DNA from 3 places in the Halothiobacillus diazotrophicus genome. Region 2 is predicted to be linked to each of the others. Evidence: predicted binding sites of a transcription regulator. Region 2 holds the regulator's gene; each other region holds the start of a gene.
The links. The regulator sigma-54, encoded in region 2, starts transcription at its own class of promoters, with help from an activator protein. The targets are predictions, from matches to a motif close to TGGCANGNTNCNTGCTT.
Positions count from the first base shown of each region.

Region 1: flgB (flagellar basal body rod protein FlgB) is a predicted target of sigma-54. The motif match lies at 5,827-5,843, and genes of this name have one in related genera.
Region 3: flgA (flagellar basal body P-ring formation chaperone FlgA) is a predicted target of sigma-54. The motif match lies at 3,160-3,176, and genes of this name have one in related genera.

Region 1 is NZ_CP016027.1:2,819,547-2,829,669, reverse strand. Features, by position in the region: gene A9404_RS12670 (flagellar basal body P-ring protein FlgI) at 1-445, opposite strand, end outside; gene flgH (flagellar basal body L-ring protein FlgH) at 458-1,156, opposite strand; gene flgG (flagellar basal-body rod protein FlgG) at 1,187-1,975, opposite strand; gene flgF (flagellar basal-body rod protein FlgF) at 1,986-2,729, opposite strand; gene flgE (flagellar hook protein FlgE) at 2,929-4,182, opposite strand; gene A9404_RS12645 (flagellar hook assembly protein FlgD) at 4,237-4,956, opposite strand; gene flgC (flagellar basal body rod protein FlgC) at 4,969-5,370, opposite strand; gene flgB (flagellar basal body rod protein FlgB) at 5,383-5,790, opposite strand; gene A9404_RS12630 (HlyC/CorC family transporter) at 5,995-7,266, shown strand; gene radA (DNA repair protein RadA) at 7,266-8,648, shown strand; gene A9404_RS12620 (AraC family transcriptional regulator) at 8,764-9,630, shown strand; gene A9404_RS13685 (hypothetical protein) at 9,768-9,899, opposite strand.
Region 2 is NZ_CP016027.1:244,322-254,444, reverse strand. Features, by position in the region: gene mlaE (lipid asymmetry maintenance ABC transporter permease subunit MlaE) at 1-571, opposite strand, end outside; gene A9404_RS01155 (ABC transporter ATP-binding protein) at 571-1,407, opposite strand; gene A9404_RS01150 (hypothetical protein) at 1,404-1,916, opposite strand; gene A9404_RS01145 (formylglycine-generating enzyme family protein) at 1,913-2,758, opposite strand; gene A9404_RS01135 (KpsF/GutQ family sugar-phosphate isomerase) at 3,095-4,066, shown strand; gene A9404_RS01130 (KdsC family phosphatase) at 4,078-4,605, shown strand; gene lptC (LPS export ABC transporter periplasmic protein LptC) at 4,620-5,291, shown strand; gene lptA (lipopolysaccharide transport periplasmic protein LptA) at 5,288-5,899, shown strand; gene lptB (LPS export ABC transporter ATP-binding protein) at 5,914-6,648, shown strand; gene A9404_RS01110 (RNA polymerase factor sigma-54) at 6,856-8,364, shown strand; gene hpf (ribosome hibernation-promoting factor, HPF/YfiA family) at 8,383-8,673, shown strand; gene A9404_RS01100 (PTS sugar transporter subunit IIA) at 8,840-9,322, shown strand; gene A9404_RS01095 (hypothetical protein) at 9,362-10,123, shown strand, end outside.
Region 3 is NZ_CP016027.1:1,168,475-1,178,597, reverse strand. Features, by position in the region: gene ftsY (signal recognition particle-docking protein FtsY) at 1-322, opposite strand, end outside; gene rsmD (16S rRNA (guanine(966)-N(2))-methyltransferase RsmD) at 497-1,213, shown strand; gene A9404_RS05200 (hypothetical protein) at 1,302-1,805, opposite strand; gene flgM (flagellar biosynthesis anti-sigma factor FlgM) at 1,824-2,135, opposite strand; gene flgA (flagellar basal body P-ring formation chaperone FlgA) at 2,267-2,944, opposite strand; gene A9404_RS05185 (peroxiredoxin) at 3,457-4,056, opposite strand; gene A9404_RS05180 (bifunctional diguanylate cyclase/phosphodiesterase) at 4,254-7,376, opposite strand; gene A9404_RS05175 (MFS transporter) at 8,454-9,149, opposite strand; gene A9404_RS13130 (hypothetical protein) at 9,578-10,123, opposite strand, start outside.

The sequences.
Region 1 (10,123 bases), 330 kb from region 2:
CTACCAGCAGGCTGCCCTGAGCAATGGCGTAGATCTGTCCGTCAACACCTTTCAACGGCGTCATCAGCAACTCCCCACCGCGCAGGCTCTTGGCGTTGCCGATGGAGGATACCGTGACGTCGATCTGCTGCCCGGGCTTGGCAAAGGGCGGCAGATTGGCCGTGACCATCACCGCGGCCACGTTCTTCAGCTGCACGTTTCCGGCACTTGCGCTGGACAACCCCTGACGCGCCAGCATGTTCTGGATACTCTGCAGGGTAAACGGCACCTGGGTCGTCTGATCGCCCGTGCCGGGAAGACCGACCACGATCCCATAACCGATGATCTGATTGTTGCGAACACCGGCGAAGGTCGCCAGATCCTTGATGCGATCGGCCTGAGCGGTGCCGATGACACCCCAGGGCAACCCGATCGCGATCAGCAGAACAATGAGTGGATGACGCATGACGGGCCTCGCTTAGAACGGGAAGATCGGGCTGTTGAAGAAGCGTGCCAGCCAGCCCATGTTGTTGGCATCGTTGACGGCACCGCTGCCCCCGTAGGCGATATGGGCATCGGCAATCCGCGTGGAGATGACGGTGTTGTCCGGCGCGATGTCCTGCGGCCGGACCAGCCCGGAAAGCTTCACGTACTCCGTGCCCTGATTGATGCCGATGTACTTCTGACCCTGGATGAACAGGCTACCGTTGGCGTAGACACGGGCGACCGTCACGGTGATCTGACCACTGAGATTGTTCGTCTGCGCACTGGTACCGTCCCCCTTGAACGCATTGCTGCTGCTCAGGTTCCCGGTCAGTCGGGCAATGGCCGACGAGGTCAGCCCGAATACGGCAGGCGGCGTGATGGCGGTCGCCTGTGATTTGTTGGTGGCCGTGGTGGCGCTCTTGCTGCCATTCATGCTTTCCTGCAGCACCACCGTGAGAATGTCGCCGACCCGGTAAGGCCGCGCATCCACGAACATATTGTCCATCTGACCGGGCTGATAGATGGCGCCACTGGTTTGCATCGGGTTGTTCTGCGACTCTTCCGGCGGCATGACCACGGAAAAGGAAGGGTCCGGCTTGACGGGGGGCTGACTGGCGCATCCACCCAACCCCAGGGTCACCCCCCCCAGCATTACGGGCCCCAGGACCCAGACAAAACCGCTATTCTTCATCTCAAGCCTCCCCGGGTCACCCCAGGTGCATTACACGTTCTGATTCAACGTCTGCAACATGCTCGACGTTGTCGAAATCGCCTTGGAGTTCATCTCATAGGCACGCTGCGTCTCGATCATGCTGACGAGTTCCTCGACCACGTTGACGTTCGAGCTTTCCAGCATGCCCTGCTGCATCGCACCAACCCCGTTCAGTCCCGGCGTGCTGGTCTGGGCCGCGCCGCTCGAACCCGACTCGAGGAACAGGTTGTCGCCGATCGGCTGCAGGCCGGCCGGATTCACGAAATCGGCCAGGTTGATCGTACCGACCTGCGTGGGCTGGGCCTGACCGGCCAGCTGCACGCTGACGGTACCGTCGCTGCCCACGGTGATCGACTGCGCGCCTTGCGGAATCGTGATCGCCGGCTGCAACGCCAAACCGTTGGCGGTCACGACCTGACCATTGCTGTTCAGACTGAAACTGCCGTCCCGCGTGTAAGCGACGGAACCGTCCGGTTGCAGCACCTGAAAGAAGCCGCGACCGTTGATGGCAAGATCCAGCGCATTGTTGGTCGTCACGAGATTGCCCTGCGTATGGTTTTTCTCCGTGGCGACGACTTTCACACCCGTACCGATGTTCAGACCGGTCGGCACCTCGTTCTGTTGCGTGTTGGCCGAGCCGACCTGACGGTAGTTCTGATAGATCAGGTCCTCGAAGACGGCCCGATCCTGCTTGAACCCGGTCGTGTTCACGTTGGCAAGGTTGTTGGAAATGACCGACATGCGGGTTTGCTGCGCATCGAGGCCGGTTTTCGCGATCCAAAGAGCTGGCGTCGTCATGGTTCAATCCTCAGCTGAATTGCAATAATTTGTCGGCATTGGCGCTATCCTCGCCTGCCGTCTTGATCATCTTGGTCTGCATCTCGAACAGTCGTCCGTACTCGATCATCTTCACCATGGCATCGACGGCATTCACATTGCTGCCTTCGAGTACCCCACTGGCGACCTGGATCGTGGCATCCGGCTGCGGCGCCGGCGTATTGGGCTTCAGACCGAACAGTCCGTCGGCACGTTTTTCAAGCGCGGTGGCCGGCGGATTGACGAGACGGATACGATCGATCTGCGCAGGCGCATTTGGTGTGCCGCCCAAAGGAATGATGGAAATCGTACCGTCGGCCAGAATATCGATCCGATTGGCCGGTGGAATGGCGATCGGTCCCTGGTTGCCCATCACGGGATCCCCCTCGGCCGTTTGCAACTGCCCGTTGGGCGATACATGCAGATCGCCGCGACGCGTATAGGCCACGGAGCCGTCAGGGGCTTGAACCGCGATGAATCCCTGTCCCTTGAGGGCGATATCGAGATCGCGGCCTGTGGTCATCAGAGGGCCCGGCTGGAAATCGGTACCGGTACGGACATCCTGGGCATAGACACGGCTGGCATAGGTCGGGCCATACACCGGGAGCGAGGTATAGGCATCCAGGTCGGCCTTGAACCCCTGCGTGTTCACGTTGGCCAGATTGTTGGCGTTGGTGGCCTGTGCCAACAGGGTCTGCTTGGCGCCACTCATGGCGATATAGGCAAGACGATCCATGACCGACTCCTCGTACTATCATTGAGATAGTGTTGAATAAGCACCGATCGTGCCAAATCAAACAAACCGCATCAGGACGCCATTATTCAGATCTGAGCTCCCAAATAGATGGCGATACGCCAAATTTTCGACGCCGGCACCAGCCATGAAAAAAGCGGGCCGAGGCCCGCTTTCCGAAAACTACCAAAGGCAGTGAACATCACCGGATATTGATCACCGCATCGGTCGCCGTCTTGTCCGTCTGAATCGCCTGTGCGTTCGCCTGGAAATTCCGCTGAGCGGTAATCAGGTTGACGAGCTGTTGAGTCAGATCCACGTTGGACTGCTCCAGCGCGCCCCCCTGAATGGCACCGAACGAACCCGTTCCCGGCTGCCCCACCGTCGGGCTGCCCGAATCCACGGTCTCGGCCCAGGAGTTGTTGCCGACCTGCTTGAGTGCCTGAGGATCGCTGAAATTGACCAACGCCACCATGCCCAGGGCTACCGACTGGCCATTGGTATAACTGGCCTGAATCAGGCCGTTGCTGCCTACGGAAATCCCCGTGAGCTGTCCGGTCGTATTCCCGTTTTGCGACTGGGCCGCCATGTTGAACGGCGCATTATATTGAGTGGAATCGCCCTGGCTCTGCACATTGATACTCAAGGGTGCGGCCCCCGTACCCAGGCTGGCCGCCGTGGCCGTGACCGTGAACGGTGCAGGCGTCGCGGGCAGTTGGCCATTCGCATTGAAGGTCAGGGTGGACGGCCCCTGGATCGGTGTCTGCGTATCGATCTGGTAATACAGGTTCCACTCGTTAGGATTGGCCGTCTTGACGTAATAGCTCGTCAGCGTGTGCGTATTGCCCAGGGAATCGTAGACCTGCTGCGAGTTGGCCTGGGTGTAGGATGCCGGATCCGGTGTCGCCTGGGTAGGATCGAAGGCCACCGTGGGCGCCGTCGCACTGGCAGGCAGGTTGAAGGACTGGGTGACGGTCGTCGTAGCCTGGGGTGCGCCGGCGGCCACGGGGAGCTGAATGGGCTTTGCACTGGCGAGAGACGTCGACTGCAGGGTCCCATTTGCATTCACCGGGAGCGCCTTGAGGAACTGCCCTGCCGTATTGACGATGAACCCGTCCTTGTTCACGCCCAGAGCACCGGCACGCGAATAGACCGACTGCTGGCTGTCGAGCGTCGGTTGGAAAGAGAAGAATCCCTGACCGGAAATTGCCAGATCCAGCGAGTTGTTGGTGAACTGCAGACTGCCCTGGGTGAATTGCTGCTGAACGGCCTCGGTGAGCACGCCCTGCCCGGTCGCGGTCTTGCTGTTGCCATAGGCGCTCACGGCGTAAATATCGCCGAACTGGGCACGGGACTGCTTGAAACCGGTCGAGTTGGCGTTGGCAATGTTGTTGCTGGTCACGTCCAGGTCTTTCTGGGCGGCATTCAGCCCCGTGATGGAAGTATTGAAGGACATCGCGTTGTCTCCTTATTCTTGATCAAGAATACTGGGATGAATCATTAAAAAATACTAGTTGAGAATCTGCACGACATCCGAAAGCTGTGCCGAAGGCAGCCCGCCGGCCAGATTCAGTTTCGGACCATTCGACGACACACCGACACTATCGATGACCGCCCCCACATAGGTTTGCGCCGCCACGCCCTTGCCATCCACCGTCGCACTGGCCGTGACCTTGTAGGTTCCGGCCGGGGCGGTGCTGCCATCGGGCAACAGACCATTCCAGGCAAAGGTGGGTTGCGCCGACCCCGTGATCGGCACGGATTGCGTGTTGACCACCTGACCATTCGCATTCGTGATGGTGACCTTCAAATCCGTGGCCCCCGTCGGTACGTCGACGGCGCCCAGCAATCCGGACGTCTGTTGGGCTCCGGTCGAGGACGTCGATGTCGACACGTACGCCGACCCACCCTTGACGATGGCGGCCTTGCCGACCAGGGATGCGGCCTGCATGATCTGGTTGGACTGCACGGAGGTCTGGAACCCACTGACGGTCGTATTGAGCTGGTTGATCCCCTGCAGGGCACTGAATTGCGCCAGCTGGGCGACCATCTGACTGTTGTCGGTCGGGTTCGTCGGATCCTGGTTCTGCAGCTGCGTCGTCAGCAGCTTCATGAAGCTGTTCATATCCAGGGTTTGCGCCCCGCCGCCCGTCGTACCGTTGGTGGCGGTCGATGCGGCCAGTCCGAGCGCGGCATAGGGATTATTGGTCACCGAATTCGTGGTAGTCATGGTCTTGACCTCTTACTGACCGAGTTGCAACGTACGTAACGCCAGATTTTTGGCGGTATCCATCACCTGCACGTTCGTCTGATAGGAGCGGGACGCCGACAACATATTGACCATCTCCTCCACCGGGTTCACGTTCGATGAATACACATAACCGTCCTTGTTCGCCAGGGGGTTGCCGGGCTGGTACAGGGCGGGGTTTGTGGCATTGCTCTGGGTGATGCCCATCACGCGCACCCCGACCCCGCCATTCTGCTCAAGAACCTGCTGGAATACGGGTTCGCGGGCCTTGTAGGCATCTTCGGGCTTGGTGGCCACGGAATTGGCGTTGGCCATGTTGGACGCCGTGGCATTCAACCGCAGCGACTGGGCGGACATGGCGGAACTCGCCACATTGAAAATCGAGAACAAGCTCATGGGTCAGGCCTCCTATTGCCCGGTCAGGGCCGAGTTGATGCCTTTGATTCGGCTGTTGAGAAAATTGAGTGTCGTCTGATAGGCCACCGCATTCTCGGTGAATCGCACACGCTCGCGCTCCATATCCACCGTGTTTCCGTCCAGCGCCGGCTGATCCGGAATGCGGTACATTTCCTTCGCCCCATCGATCGAACCGGCCGCCGTCAACTGTCCCGGCGCATCGCGCTTGAGCGCCAGCGGCTGATCCACGCCCCCCTGCCCGACCGGTCCGGCCGCCGCACGCAGGGCATCCCCGAACGAGAGATCCCGCGCCTTGTATTCCGGCGTATCGGCATTGGCGATATTCGAGGACAGGACGCCCATCCGCTGCGAGCGGTAGGTCAAGGCCAACCCGTGAATCCCAAAAATTTGATCCGTCATGACTGATAACCTCCTCAGCATTGATGGATGTATCCCTAGCCATATCCGTGCCAACATCGGAAACGGATTCCTGACGCCCGCGCATAAATCCCCCTCCTGCGAGATCATTCACCTCGATCAGTGAACGAGCAGTCGGGAAAACTTTCTTTTATCGCGAAAATTTGCGTACACTTGGCTTCGGTTTCACTACCCATAGAACGCTCATTGAACGAGATCCATCTTGGCGTCCTGATCGCTGCGCTCATCGTCCTCATTCTGGTGTCGGCCTTTTTCTCGAGTTCAGAAACCGCACTGATTTCTCTGAACCGATACCGGCTTCGCCACCTGGCCAAACGAGGGCATGGCGGTGCCGTGCGTGCCCAGAAACTGCTGGAACAGCCGGATCGGCTGATCGGCCTGATTCTGCTGGGCAACAACTTTGCCAATATTCTGGCGTCCTCGATCGCGACCGTCATTGGTCTGCGCGTGTTCGGCGACAGCGGGATCGCCGTCGCCACCGGCATCATGACCTTCGCCCTGCTCATCTTTGCCGAAGTGGCGCCCAAAACGGCCGCCGCGATCTCGCCGGAACGCATCGCCTGGCCGGCTGCCTACTTCTTCTCCTTCGTCATGCGGTTCATGTCGCCGTTGATCCGCCTGATCAACCTGCTGGCCAACAGTCTGCTGTTCGTTCTGGGGTTCAACACGCGTGCGGGGGCGGTTCAGGGCCTGTCCACCGCGGAGTTGCAGACCATCGTGCGCGAATCCAGTCACCATCTGCCGGAACAAAACCAGAGTCTGTTGCTTTCGGTGCTGGAACTCGAACAGGCCCGGGTCGAAGACATCATGATCCCGCGGGCGGAAATCTTCGGCATCGACATCGACGTTCCCTGGGACGAGGTGCTCAATCAGCTCCGGAGTTCGCCCTACAGCCGGATCCCCGTGTTTCACGGTTCCGTGGAACACACCGTCGGCATCATCAACGTACGTCGGCTGTTCGCCCCGCTGATGGACAACTCCCTCACCAAGAGCCAGCTCAAGCGGCTGTTGCGGGAACCCTATTACGTCCCCGAAGGCACGCCGTTGACGACGCAGTTGCTGAATTTCCAGACGGAAAACCGTCGTTCTGCCCTGGTGGTGGACGAATACGGCGACGTGCTGGGCATGGTCACCCTGGAAGACATCCTCGAGGAAATCGTGGGGGATTTCACCACGGACCCGGAATCGGACGTCGAGGGCATCAGTCGCCAGGAAGACGGCAGCTATCTCCTCCGCGGGAACGTGCCGATCCGGGAGATCAACCGGGAACTGGCCATCGAATTGCCGACCCAGGAAGCCAGCACCCTGAACGGCCTGATCATCGAGCAGCTTGAAACCCTGCCCACCGTCGGCGCGGTCATCGAACCGGACGGCGTGCAGATCGAAGTGCTCAGCGTACGCAAGCGTGCGGTCGAAATGGCACGCTTGACCTTCAAGATGGAATCCGGCGCTTCCTGATGGCGCGGGCGAAGGAAAAATCCGCCTTCGTCTGCCAGGAATGCGGTGCCGACTTCCCCAAATGGGCGGGACGCTGCAGCGAATGCGGGGCCTGGAACAGTCTCACGGAAATTCGTATACCCAATGCGCCCGCCGGCGCACGCAACGAGCGTGCGGCCGGCTATGCCGGCGGCAGTCCCCAGGTCACGATCCTGTCGGAGGTGCGCATCAGCGAAACGCCCCGGGAGACGACCGGCCTCGACGAACTCGACCGCGTCCTGGGTGGCGGCCTCGTTCCGGGGTCGGTCGTCCTGATCGGCGGCGATCCCGGCATCGGCAAATCCACCCTGCTGCTGCAAACCCTGCTGACCCTGCAGGCGAACATGCCCTGCCTGTACGTCACCGGCGAGGAATCCCTCCAGCAGGTCGCCCTGCGGGCACAGCGCCTGGGGGTCGATCTCGCGGGCAAGGAAGGCCAGCTCACGCTGATGAGCGAAACCTCGGTCGAATCGATCCTTGCCCATTGCGCCCGGCAACTGCCACGCCTGCTCGTCGTGGATTCCATCCAGACCCTGCATACGGAAGGGCTCACCGCCGCGCCCGGCTCGGTATCCCAGCTGCGCGAAGGCACGGCCCAACTGGTCCGCTTCGCCAAGCGCCACGACGTCACGATCTTCATCGTGGGTCACGTCACCAAGGAAGGCGCCTTGGCCGGTCCGCGCGTGCTGGAGCATATGGTCGATACCGTCCTGTACTTCGAAGGCGATCCGGGCGCGCGTTTCCGCGTGATCCGGGCCGTCAAGAACCGCTTCGGCGCCGCCAACGAGATCGGCGTCTTCGCGATGACGGACCGTGGCCTCAAACCCGTCAGCAATCCGTCCGCCATTTTTTTGTCACGTCATGAGCAACCTGTCGCGGGCAGCGTGATCACCGTGACGCGCGAGGGCACGCGCCCCCTGCTTGTCGAAGTGCAGGCACTGGTAGCCGAGCACCCGGGCGGCAATCCCCGGCGGCTCACGGTCGGCCTGGAGCAGAACCGTCTGGCGATGCTGCTGGCCGTGCTGCATCGGCACGGCCAGATCGCCCTCTACGATCAAGATGTCTTTCTGAATGTGGTCGGCGGCGTGCGCGTCGGCGAAACCGCGGCGGATCTACCCAGCCTGCTCGCCGTGCTGTCGAGCTTCCGAAACCGCCCGCTGCCCGAGGGACTCGTCGTCTTCGGCGAAGTCGGGCTTGCTGGCGAGATTCGCCCGGTCAGCGGCGGTCCGGAACGCTTGGCCGAAGCCGCCAAGCACGGGATGACCCATGCCATCGTCCCCAAGGCCAACCTGCCGGGTCGACCGATCGACGGCTTGACCATCACGCCCGTCAGCCACCTCAATCAAGCACTGGACCTTATCTAGGTCGACCGAGCTAGGTCGTCGATCATCGAGCGACCGGACAATCCCGCAATTCCGGTCAGGACACAGTCTATCGACAGCCGTCATAGTACCGATCGAACCGAGGAGGGAACGCAGTGTGAACAACGCAGGCGCAGGCACCTACAACGAACGATTCGCCAAGGTACTCGACTACATCGACAGGAATCTGGATGCGGATTTGTCCGTAGCGCATCTCAGCGAAGTGGCCAATCTGTCCAAATTCCATTTTCATCGGGTGTTTTCCAGCCACACGGGCGTCAATGTCCACCACTACGTCCAATTGATGAGACTGAAGCGAGCGTCGTACCAACTCGTATTCGGTGGCGACCTGCGCATCATCGACATTGCGCTGGATGCCGGGTTCGAAAACCCGGAGTCCTTCTCCCGTGCCTTCAAACGCGTGTTCGACCAGACCCCATCCCGGTTCAAGAAATCGCCTGCCTGGAAACCCTGGTGGGCGCAATTTCAGATCAACACGCCGGAGAGACCGCAGAACATGAATGTATCAATTGTCGATTTTGAGGAAACCCGAATTGCCGCCCTGGAGCACCGGGGCGACCCCGAGCTGCTGAACGACTCCGTGATGCGCTTCATCGAATGGCGCAAGCAGAGCGGCTTGTCACCCGTCCGAAGCAGCCATACGTTCGGTATCGCCTACGACAACCCCCAGACGACCCCGCCGGACGAATTCCGTTTCGATATCTGCGGGTCGGTGAATACCGAGATTCCCGACAACGGCTTCGGCGTGATCAACCGGATCATTCCAGGCGGCCGCTGCGCGCGAATCCGTCATGAGGGCAGTCATCAGGGCATCGGCGCCCGTGCAATCTATCTATACCGCAACTGGCTTCCGGAGAGCGGCGAGGCCCTACGCGACTTTCCGCTCTTTTTCCATTACCTCAATCTCGTGCCCGACGTGGATGAGCACGAACTCATTACCGATCTTTATCTCCCCCTGCGGTAGTTCCACCGGCCAAGCGTTGGCAACAGCAGAAAAACAAAAAGCCCGGACGTTCGTCCGGGCTTCGCGTGTGATAAAACTTAACAGCGTGCCGTGCAGGGACACCTGAAAAGCCGCATCACCCTGCGGCACGGGGATGATCAATGAAGGTGTTTTTCCTTCATTGCCTTGCCGGACTTGTACCAGAACCACAGGAACACATACGTCGGAACAGCGATAATGCCAACCATGGCGATGATCGAGATATCTAAAATCTGAGATTCAATGCTCATACTGAACTTCTCCCGTCAAACCCCCCAAAAAACATGGGGTGGTTCAAGCACTGTATCCAGAAGAAAAATCCTGTCAAGCCAATAAGTTACTGATTAGTTTCGTTATAAGCATCCTGAAAAAATCTATGATGCCATGGGCTCCACGGAAGCATCGAACAAGGGAGGCGTCCACACGCCATACTCAGTGAAAGCGCGCCGCCCATTGGTCACGCGGAGGAAAGACG
Region 2 (10,123 bases):
AGGACGCGGCATCTACACCGAGCACCACGACACCGATCAGATAACCACCAAGAATGCCCACCAGGGAGAACAGTGCCGCCAGCAGCGGCATGGCAAACAGCGCGCCCCAGAACCGTGGCGCCACAACCCGGCGCAACGGATCGACCGCCATCATTTCCATGGCGGACAACTGCTCAGTAGTCTTCATCAGGGCAATTTCCGCCGTGATTGCCGAGCCGGCACGGCCCGCGAACAACAGGGCCGTCACGACAGGCCCCAGCTCACGGACCAGGGAGAGCGCCACCATCACGCCGAGCGATTCGGTTGCATTGAATTTAGACAGGATATTGTACCCCTGCAGCCCCAGCACCAGACCGACGAACGCGCCGGAGATCAGGATAATCACCAGCGAGAGGACACCGATGGCATAAACCTCCTGGACAATCAGGCGCGGCCGCGTCCAGGCCGGAATCAATCGGAGGAAGACAGCACCGGTAAAAAAGGCCATCCGACCGGTGTGCTGCGCCGCCGACAACACCCAGCGCCCCAATAGCGCCAGAAAGTCACCCAGCGTGTTGACCCATGCCTGCACTATCTGGACTCCTGATCGAAATGGGTGAGACTCGACAAACCGAGCGCATCCGCAAGCAGCCGCTGCCCGGAGTCGGATTGCCCCGTGGCCGCATCGGGGTCCGCATCCAGGAACTGGCGCAGAAACGGCGACTGCGCCTTCTGAGCCATCAAATCTTCCGGCGTTCCCGCCCCGACCACGCGCCCTTCATTGATCACATAAACCTGATCGGCAATGGACAGGGCTTCGGACACGTCATGCGACACCAGCACGCTGGTCAGCCCCAGCGCGCTATTCAAGGAAGCGATCAATCGCAGAAGCACCCCGAGATTGATCGGATCCTGTCCCGTGAAGGGCTCATCGTAAAGCATGAGCTCGGGGTCCAGGGCAAGCGCCCGCGCCAGTGCGACACGTCGCGCCATGCCCCCGGACAGCTCTGCTGGCATCTGATCGGCGGCAGCCAGCAGCCCGACGGCCTGTAGCTTCAACGCGACGATCCGCTGAATGAGTGCTTCAGGCAGATGCGAATGCTCCCGCAACGGGAAGGCTACATTTTCCCGCGCCGTCAGATCCGTGAACAGTGCACCGTTCTGAAACAGCATGCCGAGCCGGCGACGCATGGCCAACAGATCGTTCCGACCGGCCCGCCCCATATTCAGGCCATTGACCATCACCTTGCCGGACCTCGCCTTGATCTGCCCGCCGATAAGCCGCAGCAGCGTGGTCTTTCCGGTACCGGATGGCCCCATGATCGCCGTGATCTTGCCGCGGGGGATCGACAGATCCACCGAGTCGAGAATCACTCGCCGGCCGCGGGAAAAGGAAACCCGTTCGAATTGGATATAGGGTTCCATCATAGCCCCATGAGCTCTACGAGCGTTTGCAAGCGCTCCATCGTCGGTACGGAAGGTTGATCGCCGTCGACAAACAAGGCACAGGGCACTTCAGGCGCCTGCGCGATGAACGACTCGATCCATGTACGGAGCAGTTTCGGCTGATCCTGTGCCGGGATCAGGCCAACCCGGCACCCACTGGCGGCCGCGTCCGGGCGCCAGAGTGCCTCGTCTGGAGCAAGCCGAATCACGGGGAGATCGGCATGGTCGACCAGCCAGTCGGTAAACGGCGACTGGGCGGCACCTGCCCCCCGCTCAAGGACGGCGAGCACCGGTTTCGGCGCATCGGCCACGGCGGCCAGGGCGTCGGCCGCATCGGCATCCGTATCGGCGATCCATACGGCACTCGTCATCATCACAAGGTAATTGTTGCGCCAGTCGTCCGGCATGCCTTCCGGGTAGAAGTCCTGGATCAGCGAGGTCGCCAGACGCTGTCGGAACCCGACCCAGATCGATCGTCTCGAGGAATTCACGCAGGCAACTCCCGAAGCAGCCTGAAACTCAGGTTCAAATCGAATTCATGCTCGAAACGCTGGGCACGTGAGGCGCTCCGGCAGGCGCCGGGCCCGTCGAACCAGGAGCCACCGCGCACGACGCGGAAACGACGATCATGCTTGTCCGGACTCTGGAAGGGCTGATCACCGACCCGGGCATTCAGTCGATAGCCGCTGCGCCAATGATCCAGGGTCAGTTCCTGCATATTGCCATGCACCTCGTGCAGCCCCCAGGCATTGGGCGGCAGGCTACCGACCGGCACGGGCCGTCCGATCCCGCAGAGGAACAGCCCTCGGGTGCAGTGCAGGCCGCCGGCGCAATTGACTTCTTCGCGCCGGATCTTGTCTCCGAAATAGAACATGGTGTCGGTACCCGCCCGCGCGGCATATTCCCATTCGGACTCGGTGGGTAGACGGTACCGCTGGCCGGTTTCCCGGGAAAGCCAGTCCGCGTAGGCCACTGCATCATGAAACGAGACGTTGTAGATCGGAAAGTCCAGATCATGCCATGAGTAGGCGCGCGGCCGACGATGCCCCGTCGCCATCAGGAACTGGTTGTACTCGCGACGGCGAATGGCGCCCGTCGTCAAGGCGAATGCTCGGGGAAAGTGCACCTCGTGTCGCGGCATCTCAACCGGCTGGACCTGGTACTCACCCTGCCGGGCGCCCATCCAGAACGACCCCGGAGGAATCACGGCAACCGTCGGAGCGGGGCTGCCATCACGCAACGTATCGGCAAAATGAGGCGCGCAGCCCAATGCCTGGGCGGCCGCCTGTTGACGAACCGTCGCATCAGCCAGAAATTCCGATTCCCGTTTCACGGACACTGCTCCCACCGAAACCCCTCCCCCCTAATCGACACAACGCCCTTGTACACCACATCGGCAAGTCTGTGACTCCGCATCGCAACCCTGGCCACGACCCGATAAAACACCAGGTTGTTCGCATGCGAAATAATAGCGAGACTAACATTTATTTGTCCCGCCTGCTGTGCAAATTTGTAACGCCTTGCCGCACAATCCTGCCTCGCAAATTCCGGGGGCATCGCCCGCTGCGCCGCCCATGCCGCCTATAGAAATCAACCGGATTGAGGGCGGGACGGCGTCGGCTGCTATACTGCCTTGCCTTTTTTGTGTGCATCATCATATCGAATATCTATGAATCCCAATAACCTTCTGGCAATGGCTAAGCAAGTCATTGATATCGAAACCCAAGCCTGTCTGGCCCTGAGCGAGCGAATCGACGAGGCCTTCGTCAACGCCTGCGAACTGATGCTCCGCTGCGAAGGTCGGGTGATCGTGACGGGCATGGGAAAATCAGGCCACATCGGGGGCAAGATCGCCGCCACGCTGGCCAGCACCGGCACACCGGCCTTCTTTGTCCACCCCGGCGAGGCCAGTCATGGCGACCTCGGGATGATCACCCGCAAGGATGTCGTGCTCGCCCTGTCCAACTCGGGAGAAACCGCCGAAGTACTGGCCATCCTTCCGGTGATCAAGCGCCTGGGGAGCCCCCTGATCGCGATGACCGGCAAACCGCAATCGACTCTGGCACAGGCTGCTGATGCACATCTAAATACATCCGTAGCCCGGGAAGCCTGCCCGCTGAATCTGGCACCGACCGCCAGCACAACCGCCGCCCTCGTGATGGGCGACGCTCTGGCCGTCGCGCTGCTCGACGCGCGTGCCTTCCAGCCCGAGGATTTCGCCCTGTCGCACCCTGGTGGGGCACTGGGCCGTCGCCTGCTGCTGCGGGTGCGCGACGTGATGCATACCGGGGAACGCATTCCCAAGGTCCAGTACAACCAGACGATCAAGCAGACCCTGATCACCATCTCCTCCGGCGGACTGGGGATGGCCGCCGTCATCGATGACGACGAGAAATTGCTGGGTTTGTTCACCGACGGGGATTTGCGCCGCATCCTGGACCAGACCGAATTCGATCTCAATCTGCCAATCGAAAAAGTGATGACCCGCAACCCCAGAACCTGCAGCGAAGACATCCTGGCGGCCGAAGCCATGGCCATCATGGAGCGCGACAAGATCAATGGATTGCTCGTGCTCGACGACAACCGGACCGTCATCGGCGCATTGAACATGCACGACCTGCTTCGCGCTGGCGTTGCCTGAGGGATACGTACATGAGTCAAACCGATTTGTTGACCCGCCTGAAACAGATCCGGGCACTGGTGCTCGACGTGGACGGTGTCCTGACGGATGGACGCCTCCATTTCACGGAGCAGGGGGAGGAACACAAGGTGTTTCATTCCCGGGATGGTCACGGCATCAAACTTGCACAAAAGATCGGCATCGAGGTGTCGATCATTTCCGGCCGGGCGTCCCCCGCGCTGCGCCATCGGGCCGAGAATCTCGGCATCCGGCACTGCATGATCGGCATCAAGGACAAGGGGCCGGCCCTGGAGGAGCTGGCTCGAACCCTGGACGTCGAGCTCCAGGCCATTGCCGTGATGGGCGACGACGTGATTGATCTCCCCATGCTCAACCGCGCCGGTGTTTCCGCAACCGTGGCCGATGCGCCCGCCGCCATCCGCGCCCGGGTGGACTGGGTGACGACCCTGGGCGGTGGACAGGGTGCCGTCCGCGAGTTCATCGATCTACTTATCGATGCCCGCGACGCCTGGTCGACCGTCATCGCCGATCATCAGTAGGAACGACGTCAACCGTGCCCCAGAACGTCATCAGTCAGATCACGCTCGCGACACTGCTGTTCGTGGTGCTCGGGTTCCTGCTTTGGCGCAACAATCTGGAACATGCGGGCCCGCAAACAGGACATGCAGCAGAAACCGACCAGCGTTTCACCGGATTTGTCGCCAGACAGTTCGGGGCATCCGGCCAGCTCCAGTGGACGCTCCATGGCAAAACCGTACAGCACGATACGGGCGATCGTGGGTATGCGATGTCAGCCCCCGAACTCATCGTCTCGGACCGCCAGCACGCCGGGCCGCCATGGCGACTCGCCGCACCGATCGGCACGGCCGACGAGGCGCTGACCGACATCCGCTTGAGCGGCGGGGTAATCGGGCAACGCGCCGCGTACAATCGGCAGGGTCCACTCCGTTTCCGCAGCGAGACGCTCGACATCTCGCCCAGAACGGACACCGCACGCAGTGACGACAAGAGCCGGTTCGCGGAACTCGATGACCAGGGCAACCCGGTCTGGTCCAGCGACGCCACAAGCTTCCGTCTGAACTACCGGGAACAGCGACTCGAACAGTCCCAAGTTCAGGACAGCTATCGTCCCGCCGCAACAGTACAGACACCAACCCCCGCGACACGTCAACCAGACGATTCCCCTTCTTCCCAGGACCAGACCGCCCTCGGAGCGCAGCCATGATACAGAACCCATTCCACACGCCCGCACTGCAGGAGTACCCGACATCACGAACGGGGACGTCGCTGATCGCCCTGACGCTGGCAGCCCTGGCACTGGCAAGCCCGAACGCGTTTGCCGCCAAGGCCGACCGGAGCAAGCCGATCGAGGTGTCGGCCAACGAAAAAATCACCGACTACAAGAATGGCACCAGCGTCTATACCGGTCAGGTCGTCATCGATCAGGGTAGCCTGCATGCCACCGGCGACAAGGCCACGCTGTACGTCAAGAACGGTCAACTGGTTCGCGCCGAACTGGACGGGAAGCCCGCCACCTTTCAGGAACTGGATGAAAAAAACCAGCTGGTGAAGGGTTCCGCCACCCACGCCACCTACCTGGCGACCGAACAGAAAATCGTCCTGACCGGAAATGCCCAACTGAACCGTCAGGGCGATCGTCTCGCCGCCCAGCGCATCACCTACAACATGAAGGATGAAGTCGTTCAGGCCGGAGGCCCCGATAACGGTGGCCGCGTGCATGTCACCATCCAGCCGCGGAACAAGAAGGAAAACCCGTCATCCACGGATGACACACCATCCGGAAATACCTCGACGCAATCCGTCAAACCGTAATGCAAGACCAGAACATGAAGCAGCCACCCGTATTGTTCGTGGAGTCCCTCGTCAAGCACTACGGCGCGCGTGCCGTCGTCCAAGGCGTCTCGCTGGAAGTGCAGGCGGGGGAAGTCGTCGGCCTTCTCGGGCCGAACGGCGCCGGCAAGACGACCAGTTTCTACATGATCGTCGGCCTCGTTGCCGCCGATCAGGGGCAGATCTGGTTGAACGGGCAGGACATCACCCTGCTGCCGGTGGACGAAAGAGCCCACCTGGGACTCGGCTACCTCCCGCAGGAGGCATCGGTGTTCCGCAAGCTCACCGTCGAGCAGAACATCATGGGCGTGCTAGAGCTGAGGCGCGATCTCAGCCCAGTTCAACGACAGACGACACTGGAAAGCCTGCTGGGCGAACTGCATATCCGCTCCATCCGTCGCAATCTCGGGCAGGCCCTTTCCGGGGGCGAACGTCGGCGGGTTGAAATTGCTCGGGCACTGGCCGCTAACCCCAGCGTCATTCTGCTGGACGAACCGTTCGCTGGCGTCGACCCGATATCCGTCATCGACATCCAGCGGATCGTCACGCATCTGAGCGAGCGCGGCATCGCCGTTTTGATCACGGATCACAACGTCCGCGAGACCCTCGGCGTCTGCGAGCGTGCCTATATCGTTTCCGATGGGCAGATCCTGGCCGAAGGCACGCCCCAGGCGATTCTCGCCAACGAGCAAGTCCGTGCGGTGTATCTCGGACAGCATTTCACCCTCTGATCACGCCCGCTCGCGGCGATTCACTCGGGGACAATTCGATGCGTTGGCGCAGATGCAATCCCATATTGGCGGACCGTGTTTTTCAGTTAAACTAACTCACATGTTCATAATCCTGCGATCGACAATCCCCTACCCAGCCACCTCTGATGCCGACGGAACATCAGACAAGATTCATTTGCCCCAAGATCACGCCGGGCTCGCCCAGTCATGAAAGCCGGCCTGGAACTTCGCCTGGGGCAAAGCCTCTCGATGACGCCGCAATTGCAGCAGTCGATTCGATTGCTGCAGCTCTCCACACTGGAACTCGCACTGGAGATTCAGCAGGCAGTCGAAACCAACCCGCTGCTGGAAATTGCCGACACTGACGACTTCTCTGAAGGCGAGGGTCCCTCGTCCGAACTGGCCGAGGGCAGCGAGACGGTCGATTCGGACTATCAGGAAGACCCCAATGCGCTTGCCGGCGAAGCCCTGCTCTCGGGCACGGACGAAACCACGCCGGAGGATCCGTTCACCGTGGATTCGCAGTGGGAGGACTACTACGAATCCGACGGCAGCACCTCATTCAGCGCGCCGGAAAACAATCACGACGAATTCGATCCCTACGCGACGACCTCCAGCGGCGTCGAAAGCCTCCGGGATCATCTGCTGAGTCAGATCCACCTGACCCATCTGACGCAGCGCGATACGGCCATCGCCGCCGCCCTGATCGAGTCGATCGACAACATGGGGTACCTCGCGGACAGCCTGGAAGAAATTCACGCCATGCTGATCGAAGATTGGCCGAACCTCCAGATCGAGGACATCACGACCGTCCTACATCTCATCCAGTCTCTCGACCCGATTGGCGTAGGCGCCCGAGATCTCAACGAATGCCTCTGCCTGCAGCTGCAGCACAAACCGAAAGATCTGCCCTATCGCGACGTCGCCATGCGGATCTGCGAACAGAACCTCATCGAAACCATTGCCCAGCGCGAGTACCAACAGGCACAACGGGCCCTCGGCGTGGATCAGACCGCGCTTGAAGGCGCCCTGATGATTCTGCAGGGCCTCGATCCCCGACCGGGATCCAGTGTCGGTTCCGTCGCAGCGGATTACCTGATTCCGGACGTGCTGGTCAGTTTCCGGAACAATGCCTGGCATGTGGACCTGAACCCGGAAATCGCGCCGAAACTTCGGGTCAACCAGACCTATGCCCGCATGATCAACCGCAGCTCGCGCGGTGAGGACGCCAGCTACATCCGCAGCCATCTGCAGGAAGCGCGCTGGTTCATCAAGAGTCTGCGCAGCCGGAATGAAACCCTGCTCAACGTGGCCCGGGCCATCGTCGCCCATCAGACAGAATTTCTCGAACAGGGCGAAGTGGCGATGAAGCCCCTCGTCCTCCGGGAAATCGCCGACGAACTCTCCCTCCACGAGTCGACGGTCAGTCGGGTCACCACCCAGAAGTTCATGCTGACCCCGCGCGGCACCTTCGAATTCAAGTACTTCTTCTCCAGTCATGTCGGCACCAGCGACGGCGGCGAATGTTCGGCCACGGCCATTCGCGCCATGATCAAGAAGCTGGTGAATGAGGAAAACCCCCGCAAGCCCTTGTCGGACGCCAAGATCGCCGACCTGCTTACCGAACAAGGCATCGATGTCGCTCGGCGCACGATTGCCAAGTACCGCGAGGCGATGGGCATCGCCTCGTCCACCGACCGAAAGCGCCTGATCTAAGGCCTAAAGGAGCTCACCATGCAAATTGAAATCACCGGACATCATGTCGACATCACCGATGCGCTCAGGGACCATGTGGAAAACAAGTTCGAGCGGCTCAAGCGACATTTCGACAAGGTGATCAACGTTCATGTCATTCTGACGGTGGAAAAGAAGATCCAGAAAGCAGAAGCCACACTGCACATGAGCGGCAACGATGTCCACGCCGACGCATCCTCCGAGGACATGTACGCCTCCGTGGACGCCATGGTCGACAAGCTGGACCGCCAGATCGTCAAGCACAAGGAAAAAATGACCGAGCACCGCTGATCGAGACACGATCTTACGCTCGATAAACGCACAACCATGAGCCAATTAATCGGGGTATCGCATTCACTTGCGTGCCCCGACTGACTTTTTGGAGTATCCTCTTGCTCGATTTTTACCGGTCCCGTCCCGCTCACCCACAGCATTCCAACCTGCGAACAGGTGCTTCATGAACATCGCTGAACTGTTCCCCTTGCAGCACATTCTGATCGATGAGGTCTATCAAAGCCGCAAACGGGTTCTCGAAGTTCTCGCCGGCCTGCTGGCCGATGACCAACTGGGCGGCCAAAGCGCGACCCACATCTACGAAATCCTGATCGAACGCGAACGGCTGGGTTGTACCGCAATCGGCCATGGCATCGCGATTCCCCATGGCCGGGATAGCGAAACGCTGCGTCCGCGCGGCGCGCTGATCCGCCTGACCGAAGGGATCGATTTCGGTGCGTCGGACAACGAGCCGGTCAATCTGATTATCGGGTTCATCGTCCCGGAAGAATGCCCCGAAGCACACCTGATGGTATTGGGCTCCCTGGCAGAGCACCTGTCCAGCCCGGATGACCGTGACGCCATCATGCAGGCGCAAAGCCCCGAGCGCGTGCGCAACCTGCTCATCGAATGGCTGCACGATCCGCCAGCCGCCGATGCCGAATAAGCGTCGGTTCCTGTCGCGATATCCGCATTGAGCCACCCGATGCACCGCGCCGTCCCCGTCATTCAGCCTCTGGACGCCAAACACCCGACGGATACCCGGGACCCGGTCTATCGCCGTCTCTTCGACCCAGAGTCCGCCTTCGATCGCCTGAACCCCCTCGATCCGAAACCGATCGCCCTGATCGACGCACCGTTACGGCGCGCCCTGAGCGAGCGTAATGATCCGGTTCCGACCTATGCCGAAATCTGGATTCTCTGCGACATCACCCCCGAGGAGGTTCCGACCTGGGTTGCCACGCAAGCCCGTACGGCCGCCAACATCCTCCACTGCACGATGACCGTGGACGAAATCTCCGAATGGCTCAGGACCCATCGGCAGAGCGCCACGCAACATTGGCAGCATGGCGTCTTCATGGAGGTTGCCGGATCAGGTGTACTGATCACGGGGGAATCGGGTATCGGCAAGAGCGAATTGGCCCTGGAACTGCTTTCCCGCGGCCACCGTCTGATCGCGGACGACGCGCCGTGCTTCGTGCGCGGCAATCAGGGCATCGAGGGAAGCTGCCCGGAAACCATCCGCGACCATCTGGAAGTCCGCGGCCTCGGGATCATCGATGTCCGCGCCCTGTTTGGCGACAACGCCCTGAAAAAGCGAAAAAACCTCCGCCTGATCATCGAGTTGTATGCGGCGGACCATCGGTCGATGCGCGCCGAGTCCCGGCTTCATGGCGAACGGAGCAAGGTGAGCATTTGCGGTGAAGAGCTCCCATTGTTCCGATTACCCGTGGCTCCGGGTCGAAAC
Region 3 (10,123 bases), 920 kb from region 2:
CGACGTCGGCCAGAACGAGGCGCATTTCCAGTTCTTCGATCAGTTCGTCGTCGATCTGTTTCTTGCCCAACACCAGATCGGCCAAACCTTCGGTGAAGCTGGAACGGGATCGCGTGAGTTGTTGCCAGAAGCGTGATTTGGGTTTGTCGGCCATGGCCTCGACAGGGGCAATCTCCGCCGGTTCGGATGGCGGTGAAACCGTGGTTGCGGCAGTTTCCTCGGTGGGTGTCGACGACTCTGGCGTTGCCAGGGTGTGTTCTTCAGGGGCTTGTTCCTGTCGGACGGGCTCTGCAACGGGCTCGGTATTTTTTTTTCGACGCAAGAATCCAAACATCAGGTGGCCTTTGGCAGGGGCAAATACGGAATGAACGGGTCGGGGTGCGAGTTTGTCCGCTCCCGAGTGATGACGCATCTTACCATGGGCAAAACGCTTCGATTACACGGATCAGGCAGGTCATAATTGCGTTGTGATGGAGTTGAATATCAGGAGCCTTTCGTGAGTCGTGCGCGTATGAAGCCCCCCTTGGCGGGAATCCGATCGAGAACGCGGGATCAGTCCGGCGAGGATGGCGCACCGCGTCGCCCCGGTAACGCGGCCACGATGCATGGTCGGCAAAAAGTTCGGATCACGGGGGGCGTCATGCGTTCCCGTCAGGTGACGTTTCCCGCCGCGCGAGGATTGCGCCCCACGCCCGATCGCGTACGGGAAACGCTGTTCAACTGGTTGGGACAGGATTTGACCGGTTGGCGGGTGCTTGATCTATTCGCCGGGAGCGGGGTGCTGGGCATGGAGGCGTTGTCGCGCGGTGCGGCCTGGCTGGGTGTCGTCGAGCAATCGGCACGGGTGGCCGAAGCGATCCGGCAGAACATGATGACGCTGGCCGTGCCCGACGAACAGGTCCGGATCTGGCGTACGGATGCGACCGCCTGGATCCGGCAGTCCGAGCAGTGGCTGGAAGGTACGGCGCCTATCGATCTGGTCTTTCTCGATCCGCCGTTTGCGGAGCCAGCATTGCTTGAGACGGTGCTGGCCGGTTTGAATGCAGTGCGTTGGCTGGCACCGGATGCGATCCTTTATGTGGAGCACAGTGCCGCCATGGCGCCCATCGAACTGCCGGGCTGGGAAAGGACACGACAGGGCCAGGCCGGGGAAAGCCTGTTCATGTTGTGGGCGCGTCGGGCGGATGGTGCCGATGTATCGCCCCCAGGGTAAGTGGACTGCAGGTGCGGTTGAGGGGATATGGCCGTCAACTAATTGGCGTCAGATATGTGGCCAGGATGGTTACGGGCTCGGCGCGCGTTCAGGCATCTCCCAGGGAGCGCTGACGCCCCGAGCCCGGGGCAGTTTTTCCACTGGATGCGTACAGGCTGGTATCGGCGGGCGATAAGGCCTGGGTCAGAACATTGACGCGTTCATGGATGTAGAAAGCCAGTCGATTCACGACTTCCTGATGACGCTGCATCAGGGTGTGGAGCACTTCGATACCGGGCTGCAGTTGCAGCCAGTCCTCAAGCAGATGTCCCTGATTCATCTGGTCGATCCGCTTGAGCGCAACCACCATGTCCATTCCGGGCGCGTGGGTGGCGGCCCATTGCTGACGCTGGCGTTCGGCGGTCTCGAGTCGCTCGTTCCCTGTCTTGATGGCGAGGACGATATCGTCCAGTTGCCGGTTTGCCTGTTCCGCCTCTGCCGGTGAGGCGATCAGGTCGGCGAGATGGCGGTGGCAGGTGGTGAGGTTATCCACGGCACCCCGCAGATCCTCGATCATCCGTTGGCTATCGGCAGTGATGTCAGGCGTGCTCACGAAAGTGGAACCGACGACTTAACTCGACTGGCCTTCCATCGAGGCAAATTTTGCGGCGATCTTGGCCGGGTCGATGGTGTACTGACCCTGGGCAATGAGATCCTTGATCCGGTCGACCTTGGCCTGATCGAAACTCGGTTCCGCTGCGAGGGATTGCGTGAGCGACTTCATGTTCGCGGCCCCTTCGGAGAGACTGACGGACGAGCCTTCGGTCGGTGCCCCGTTCGTGGCCTGGCTGTTCTGCGTGGAGTCGGCCTTGCTGGTGTTGCGGTTGTTGATGGCCGAGTTGCCATAGCCGTTCTTGCCGCTGACGCCGTCAATGATATCCATGGTAAATGTCCTCTACGAATTCGTTGGGCAGGCAAATCACGGTTTGCTTCTTACAGCGGTCATGCCGTGATCCGCTCGATACTTGCACGTTATGTCGGCAGCAATTCCAAAAACTTTAGCGCCATCGTGCATCAGGGAATCACGACCGTATGGGCATCACGAACGATCCCCTCGACAAGCTGTCCGGATCGGCTGTTCTTGACCATGACACGTTGCCCCTGGCCCGCAGCCGCCTGCGCAATGCCCTCTGCGGAAACCGTGATTCCGCCAGTGCCTGCCATCATGGTGACATGATCGCCTCGATGAACGATCTGCGCAATATTCAAATCCGTCTGGGTCAGTATCTGGCCCGCCTGCATCGGTCGTGCGACCACCTGGCCGATTGCCTGAGCCGGATCGGTGAGGTAGGCCTGGGTCTGCTGATTGGCATTTACCGTAAGCGGCGCAAGGTCCGCCTCGGTAACACGCTCGCCCGCAGACATGGGTCTTGAAAGGCTCAGAACCTGAACCATGTTTCGGATTTCTGCCGGGACATAGATCCGCCACGGACTGGTTCCTTCGCAGGCGACCTGAACCGTCACCCGCCCGCCGCGCGGATTGGGTTGACTGCCGGAATGAACGTGCAGTGGTTGATCGCAGTACTTGAGCTTGAGGCGGGGATCAAGGCGGCTGACCTGGAAGCTGGTGGCCGATCCGCCCGCGTCATAACGCGTAGCCATGAACTTCTCGACTGCCTCCTTGATCGATTCGTGGCTCTGGAATTGGGGTTGTTTCGTTTCAGCCCGAACCGACACGAGACTAGCGCACATACAGAGGCCGGCACCAAAGAGTAGGGCGCGTGTCCATGGGCGGACTGTGGCAAGTGGATCCAGCGGATGGGTTCGTTTATGCGACATGTAGGGCAATTCACCTGAGCAGCATTGAAGTACACGATGGATTGGGTTCATGAGCCCGGATCGGATTTTCCGGTATGCGTCAATCAAACGTCGAGTCGGTGTGGCGTTAACACTCATGATGTGATTTCAAGCATGTGCCGTGCCAATATGATTTGGTTGAGCTGGTTCAAGCCTGATTGAGGGGCAAATCTGCTCGGGATGCGTCATCGAAGTGAGCGGTAAGCCCAGGGTACATGGTTGTCGCAAATAAGGTAGGGAGATGCCATAGGGGGAATGACATGCGTTCGGGGGGCGGCTGAAGGTTTGCGCCGACCGTTTCCGGGGGGGGCGGGCAAGAAATCGGAATGGATTGACGGGGCCGGGCGTGTGGCCGGCCCCGCTGATCGTGCACGGGCGCACCTGATGGCGTCCCGGAGCGGAGCTGCTTACAGCTTGTCGGCGTTCTCAGCCAGATACTTCGCGACGCCTTCGGTGGATGCATCCATGCCCGCGTCGCCTTTCTGCCAGCCGGCCGGACAAACTTCACCATGCTCTTCGGTGAATTGCAGGGCGTCGATCAGACGCAGCATTTCATCGATGTTGCGGCCCAGCGGCAGATCGTTGACGACCTGATGGCGAACGATGCCGTCGCGATCGATCAGGAAGGAACCGCGCAGGGCAACGCCGCCATCGAGTTCGGTGTCGTAGGCCTTCGCGATTTCATGGCTGATGTCCGCCACCAGGGTGTACTTGACCGGACCGATGCCGCCTTTATCGACCGGCGTGTTTTTCCAGGCGAGGTGCGTGAATTCGGAGTCGATGGAGACGCCGATCACTTCGACGTTGCGGCTGGTGAATTCGGCCAGACGGTGATCGAAGGCGATCAGCTCGGACGGGCAGACGAAGGTGAAGTCCAGCGGATAGAAGAACAGGACCGCGTACTTGCCCTTGGTGAGTTCGGAAAAGGTGATCTGCTTGATTTCGTTGTTGCCCATGACCGCGTTGGCGGTGAAATCCGGGGCGGGTTTGCAAACGAGTACAGCCATAATGACACTCCATTAAAACAGCATGAAAAAACAGCAGCGCCGGTCGGGGGGTATCGCCCACCGAGGGGTGCGTGTTGGAAAGAAAAGCGGAAGCATGTCGGGTTGCGACCATGCGCCACCTGAGTATGTATCACAGCTGATGGACGGGCCTCAAGCACGGATTGCGCGATCTGCGGCCAGCCCGTTTCGAGGGCTCTTCACCCTTGGCTCCAGGGTGTGGCTTGAAACTCCCGGAACCAGTTGGAAAATTCGTGCGCCTGCAAGGGGCGGGAAATCAGATAGCCCTGGGCTTCCGCACAACCGATTTCCTGCAGGGCCTTGAGTTCTTCCTCGTGTTCGACCCCCTCGGCGATGACCTGCAACCCCAGCGTGCCCCCCAGGCTGACAATGGCACGGGTAATGGCCATGTCGGCGGGATCGGCAATCATGTCGGAGACGAAACTGCGGTCGATCTTGAGCTTGTCGAGAGGCAGGCGATTGAGATAGCTCAGACTCGAGTAGCCCGTGCCGAAGTCGTCGAGGGACAGGCCGATGCCCATTGCCTTGAGACGGTGAATTTCCGCCAGGTTACGCTCGCTTGCGGTCAGCATTACCGTTTCGGTCAGTTCCAACTGAAGGCAGGCAGCGGGCATCCCGCTATCCGCAAGGACGGCCGCGACCATGTCTGCGAAGTCGCCGCGCCTGAATTGGACGGCAGACACGTTGACCGCGATGGGCAGAGGCGCCATGCCTGCGTCCACCCAGTATTGATGAAGGCGGCAGGCCTCCGCCAGTACCCATCGACCGATGTCATGGATCAGGCCATTTTCCTCGGCGATGGGAATGAATTGCGACGGCGGAATCAGCCCCAGATCCGGCTGGCGCCACCGCAGCAGGGCCTCGACAGACACGACCTCGCCACTGACGCAGTCGACGACCGGCTGGACATGCAACTCGAACTCGTTGTTCTGGAGTGCCGACTGCAGATGATTTTCCGTGTTGAGCCGGTCGAGAGCATTGCGGTTCATCTCGGCACTGAAGAACTGGAAATTGTTGCGGCCTTGCGCCTTTGCCACGTACATCGCGGCATCGGCATTCCGCATCAGTCCCTCCATGTTGTCTGCATCCTCGGGGTAGATCGCGATACCGACGCTGCAGGAAATATGCAGTGCGATATCGCAGACCAGGTGCGTCTTCAGGATGAGGGGGATGAGTCTGCGCTCGACAATGTGTGCGACTTCCTGGGCATCGTCGACCGCATTGAGAATCATGACGAATTCGTCGCCCCCCTGTCGGCAGACCGTGTCGCCGGCACGGATCACTTCGCCGAGTCGCTCTGCCACGGATTTCAGCAGTGCGTCGCCTACATGGTGGCCCAATGAATCGTTGATGTTCTTGAAGCGGTCCAGATCGATGAAGAGCAGGGCGACGCGCTCCTTATGACGTTTGGCCTGTTCCAGGGCCAAGCGCAGCCGATCTTCGAACAGGAGGCGATTGGGCAGTCCAGTGAGAATGTCGTGATGGGCCAGATGGCGAATTTTCTCCTCCTGCTCGATCCGCTCCGTGATATCGACGAAGAGGGCGATGATATGACTCAGCGCGCCTTGTTCGTCACGAACCGTGTTCAGCGCCAGCCATTGGGGGGATTCCTCGCCGCTTTTCTTTCTGAGTCGGGTTTCGCCCTGCCAGGCACCTTGCTGGCGAATCAGTTCGACAAAGCTGGGCTGTGGTCCTGTTGTACCATGCGTACCCCGCAGGAACTCCGTGTCTCGTCCGACCATTTCGTCGATACGATAGCCGGTGGCCCGTGCCAGCGCGGCATTGGCCAGCAGGATGGTGTTGTCCGGGCCCAGTACCAGGATGCCCTCCGATGTGGCTTCGAAAATGGTTGCCCACAAACGCAGCCGCGCTTCAAGCAGTTTGATGGTGTTGATCGGTGCAAAGGTCGTTAATACGGCATCCTGGCCCTGGTAGCGTAACTGTGCGGCGGACAGCAAGGCCCAGGACGGACCGGTTGGGCCATTCCAGCGTGCCTCGAACTCGTGAACGGCCGCCTCGTCTGCCAAGCGTTGAAAGAACCTTGCCCGGGTCACCCGATCGAGTCCATCTGCCCAGGGATCCTCCCGGTCTATTTTCACCCAGGTGGTGGCTTGGGCGTTGATGTGGAGTACCTGATGTTCCGGGACCGAAGTCACCAGCAACGGGATCGGAATCGCCTCGATCAATTCGCGTTGCGCTTCGCTGGCGCGAGCTTGGGCGGCGAGTTCCTGCTGGACGAGTCGCTCATGATCGAGCTGTGCGAGCATCCTGTTGAAGCCCGTGACGAGTTGACCGATTTCGTCGCCGCTCCGCCAGTCGGCCCGCAACGTATAGTCATTCGTCGCCTGCACCTGGTCGGCAACCAGCGCGAGCCGCCGTAGGGGCAGGGCAATTTGCCGCGCGACGTAGAACACGAGAGACAAGATCAGCAACAACAGGGCGGCCGCCATGCTCAGATGTTCCCACATGCGTTTGAAAAGCATTTCGACACGGGCATGCAGCAGGATGTCGAGATTTTCCGCCGTAGCCTGCCAGGCAGCCCGCGTGCTCTTCAGGGCAGCGTTGCGTGCGGCGGCGAGCTTGGCAGGTTGATTGACTTCGACGCGCAGGAGGCTGTGCAAGTCGGTGAGCAATGGTATGCGCGTGGCATCCAGCTTGCCGGGCAGCATGTGGGTTGGGTTGCCGGCATAGGCAGCGTGGTAATCGGAGTCGATCCCGTCCAGCAGTGCACTGAGGCGGCCCTGGGCGATGAGGTATTGCGCCTTGTCGCCGCCGATGGTCGGGCTGTCGTAATTGAGCAGCTGCTCGAGCAGTTCCGGGAAGCGCAGTACCGTGAGGGACATCGTGTAATAACTGTCCAGATCCGGATCGAGAATGAGGTTCGACTGATCCCCGATATGTGCCAGCAGCTTGTTACCGGCGAGGAGCGCGTGGTTGCTGGCGGTATTTCTCGATTTCGTCGTCGTCAGACCCGCCAGGGCCTCATCCAGCCCATGGGCAAGCTGGGCGGTGTTCATGTTTGCGCCATAGGCCTTCTCGGCGTTTTGCAGGGCCTCACGGACTTCGGCAATATTTGATGCGTTCTTGCCGTCGTGGACATCGACGATCGTGAACAGGGCCTTGCGTACCGTATCGATGTAAGCATTCCCGACGATTTCCTTTCGGGCGAAATCGATGGCGATGAAGCTTTCGTTGATCAGAATCGAGGTGATGAAAATGACGGCGGTCAGATCGAGCAAATAGATCAACAACAATTTGCGCGATACGGAAAGTCGTCCGACCAATCTTGCAAAAATGTTCATGAGTGGGATGGAAACCTTCAGACAGGGGCTCAAATGTTTGAATATGGTGCAACTGATCTGGTGGCAGAATCAGTGAACGCTTATTTTCCAATTCATTCCTGAATCGTTCATCGTTACCCAGTCTACCTTTATTTTTTGTGGAATCGTCTAATTTCGCACTATTTGCAACAAATTGTTACTTTTTGGCTAGGTGGTTGGAAAATCTGGTATTTCTCAGTGTTTTTGTCAGGATATTGCGTCTGTTACTCCTCGCCTTGGCATACCAAGCGATTATGTTTTCCATGCTTTTCAATCCGATTAATAGCGATTTCAGGGAGAGGGGCTGATTTTTATCCGGTTAATTTTACGATTTTCTTAGGGCCAAATCTGGTCAGGAATTCGTTTAATCCACTGGCGCCATTACATTTATGCGCGCAATGATTAAGCAATATCTGGGCCTATACGGGCAGTTTGATCATGTTTTCGACATTTTCTTCGATTTGCGCAATGAAGCATTGATGCCGGGTTGTCCTGAAAGCGCGTCATAACCTGCCTTTCATCCATGACTACTCATTAGGATAGTAGAGGAGGCCGATGCAGTCCTGAGCCTCATTGTCATTAGTATTGTCATTGTGCAGCCGGGGGATGTCCGTCGTCATTGCGACAAAGAACGGCTCATCGTGCAGGCTGGGTGCAGGCTTGTCGCGGTGATTGTTCCGAATGTCCGGCGTCGAAAACACACCAAAACCAAAAGCCACCGGGCGGTGGCTTTGGTCGTTGTGATTTATTTGGTGCGCCCGACTGGCGACTTACTGGGGTGACTGTGATTGCATCATATTGATTCATATGAACGAATGGAAGGGTTTCTTTGCCAGATTGCCGGGATGTGTCCCCCATTGTGATACCTCTGAGTAGTATCCTGCAGGGGGTTCCGTTGGCGGCATCTGATGAGGGTGGGGCTACTTGTTCTTCTTTGGGGCCGGTGGCGGGCCTGATGGGCGCATGTTCGTTGTAGGCCCAGGCTTGTTGTTGCCTGCCTTCTCTCCGCCAAGTGCGGCAACGTCAAGGGTTTGTCCTTTCTGAAGGACTACAGATCCATCATTGGCTAGTGTTGGTTTCTTCTCCATCTTGCACCTCTATCAGTGTGTTGGGGGGTACCGCTTCGATAATGAACGAGCCCTTCGGCTTTGAAAGGTATATCTTCGGCAGCGAGTAGAGTTCATCGGACGTAGCATAGTCAAACACAGTTACATCACGGAGCACAAGCTCTTGTATATCATCAGCTTCCGAGTATGAGAGTACACGCCCTTGGTACGTTAGTTCGTTGGGGATGTCTCGAACATACACCCAGTCAATGTCTGGGGAGTTGAGGTAGAACGAGAAAAGATTCTCATCACCATACTTGCTTGAGATTCCTAGCTTGGATGCGAGTTTGTTGATGATTTTTTTGTTGTAGATATACGCAGTGATGGCTGCGACCGCCGGGGATAGGCTTGTAGCCCAGAACACATCCGAGATACGGATGGAAAAAGTTTGGGTACTTACTAAGGACCAGACATCAAGTGTGACAGATGAAAGCGTTAGTCTATCTGGGCATAGGTAGTGTGCTGGTATCCAGAACCCATATAGCACGCCTTGTAGAAGTACGTAGCATGAGACCCCGAAGATGAACGAGTAGATGCTGTACTTGAATGTTCCCCAACTCTTAGTGTGAGGGGAGATTTTGTCTGCTATCACCGCAGCAATCAGACCTGGGAATAAGATGATGCCAACGGTGATGGCTAACTCGTTCATGTCCTTCGGCTCGCTAGTCGGAAAGCTTCAAGGTGAATCATAACCGAATCTGATAGCCAAGCTACTAGCACGAGCCTTAAGGAAGGCGGGGCTTGACCCTCCACTTATGTTGGGACAGGTGACGGTAACCAATTTCACCACTAATTTCTGAAGGGGCAGGATTACTAAGGAAATCGGCAACATACCCCCGTGCCCCCTCCCGCAACATCTTCACCTTTCGTGAGGACGGCAACTTCAACATGACCAAGGTCGCTAAGGTGTTTGGGAAGAACGTCAGAGCTCTGAGGCTTCCCTCAACGTTGGGTTCTAGCCTTGTATGGGGTTTCCCTCAGTTAAGGTCATGACTTCGGTTCGCGGGGAGGGCTGTCATTCGAAATGGCCCACACCTTCAGTCACTGATAGAAATACATCTAGTGTGGTGTAGGGAGTCACTTTTGGGCGGTCGATGAGAGTTCGATTGCTGCAACGCTAGGGTCCGACTCCTCTAACACGACTTGAATTTTCCGGCCCGTATCTGTTGCGATGTAAGGTGCGGCGGCAGCTATGAGGATAGGGAATACCAGTCGCAAATCACCGCTGCTCCCGGTGCTCGATACAGTTGTTTTCCATAATTCCCGCTGTTCTTTGGTCCTGAGGTACCTCTGGAAGTCATATGCCGTAATTTGGGCGTACCTGTAGTAGGTGGTGTAAGAACCAGTTTCAGAGGTGTACCCAGTTACACCATACGAGGGAGTGTAGGTTGTTGTGCCCGAGTACGATGAAGAGTTGCCGTAAGACGAAAGCGTCCCATAGGTGTTGGATGAGGCAATGCCAGTTTGTCCATAAACTGGAAGTGAGTATGAATACTGATGGGACTGTGGGTCGCCAATGCCATATGAGAGAACGATAGCTACGTTGGCATTTGCTACGGTTTCGGCAGGTGTAAATCCGTGTGCGGCAAGGCCACGAGTGACATAGTGAGCGTACTCTTGGAA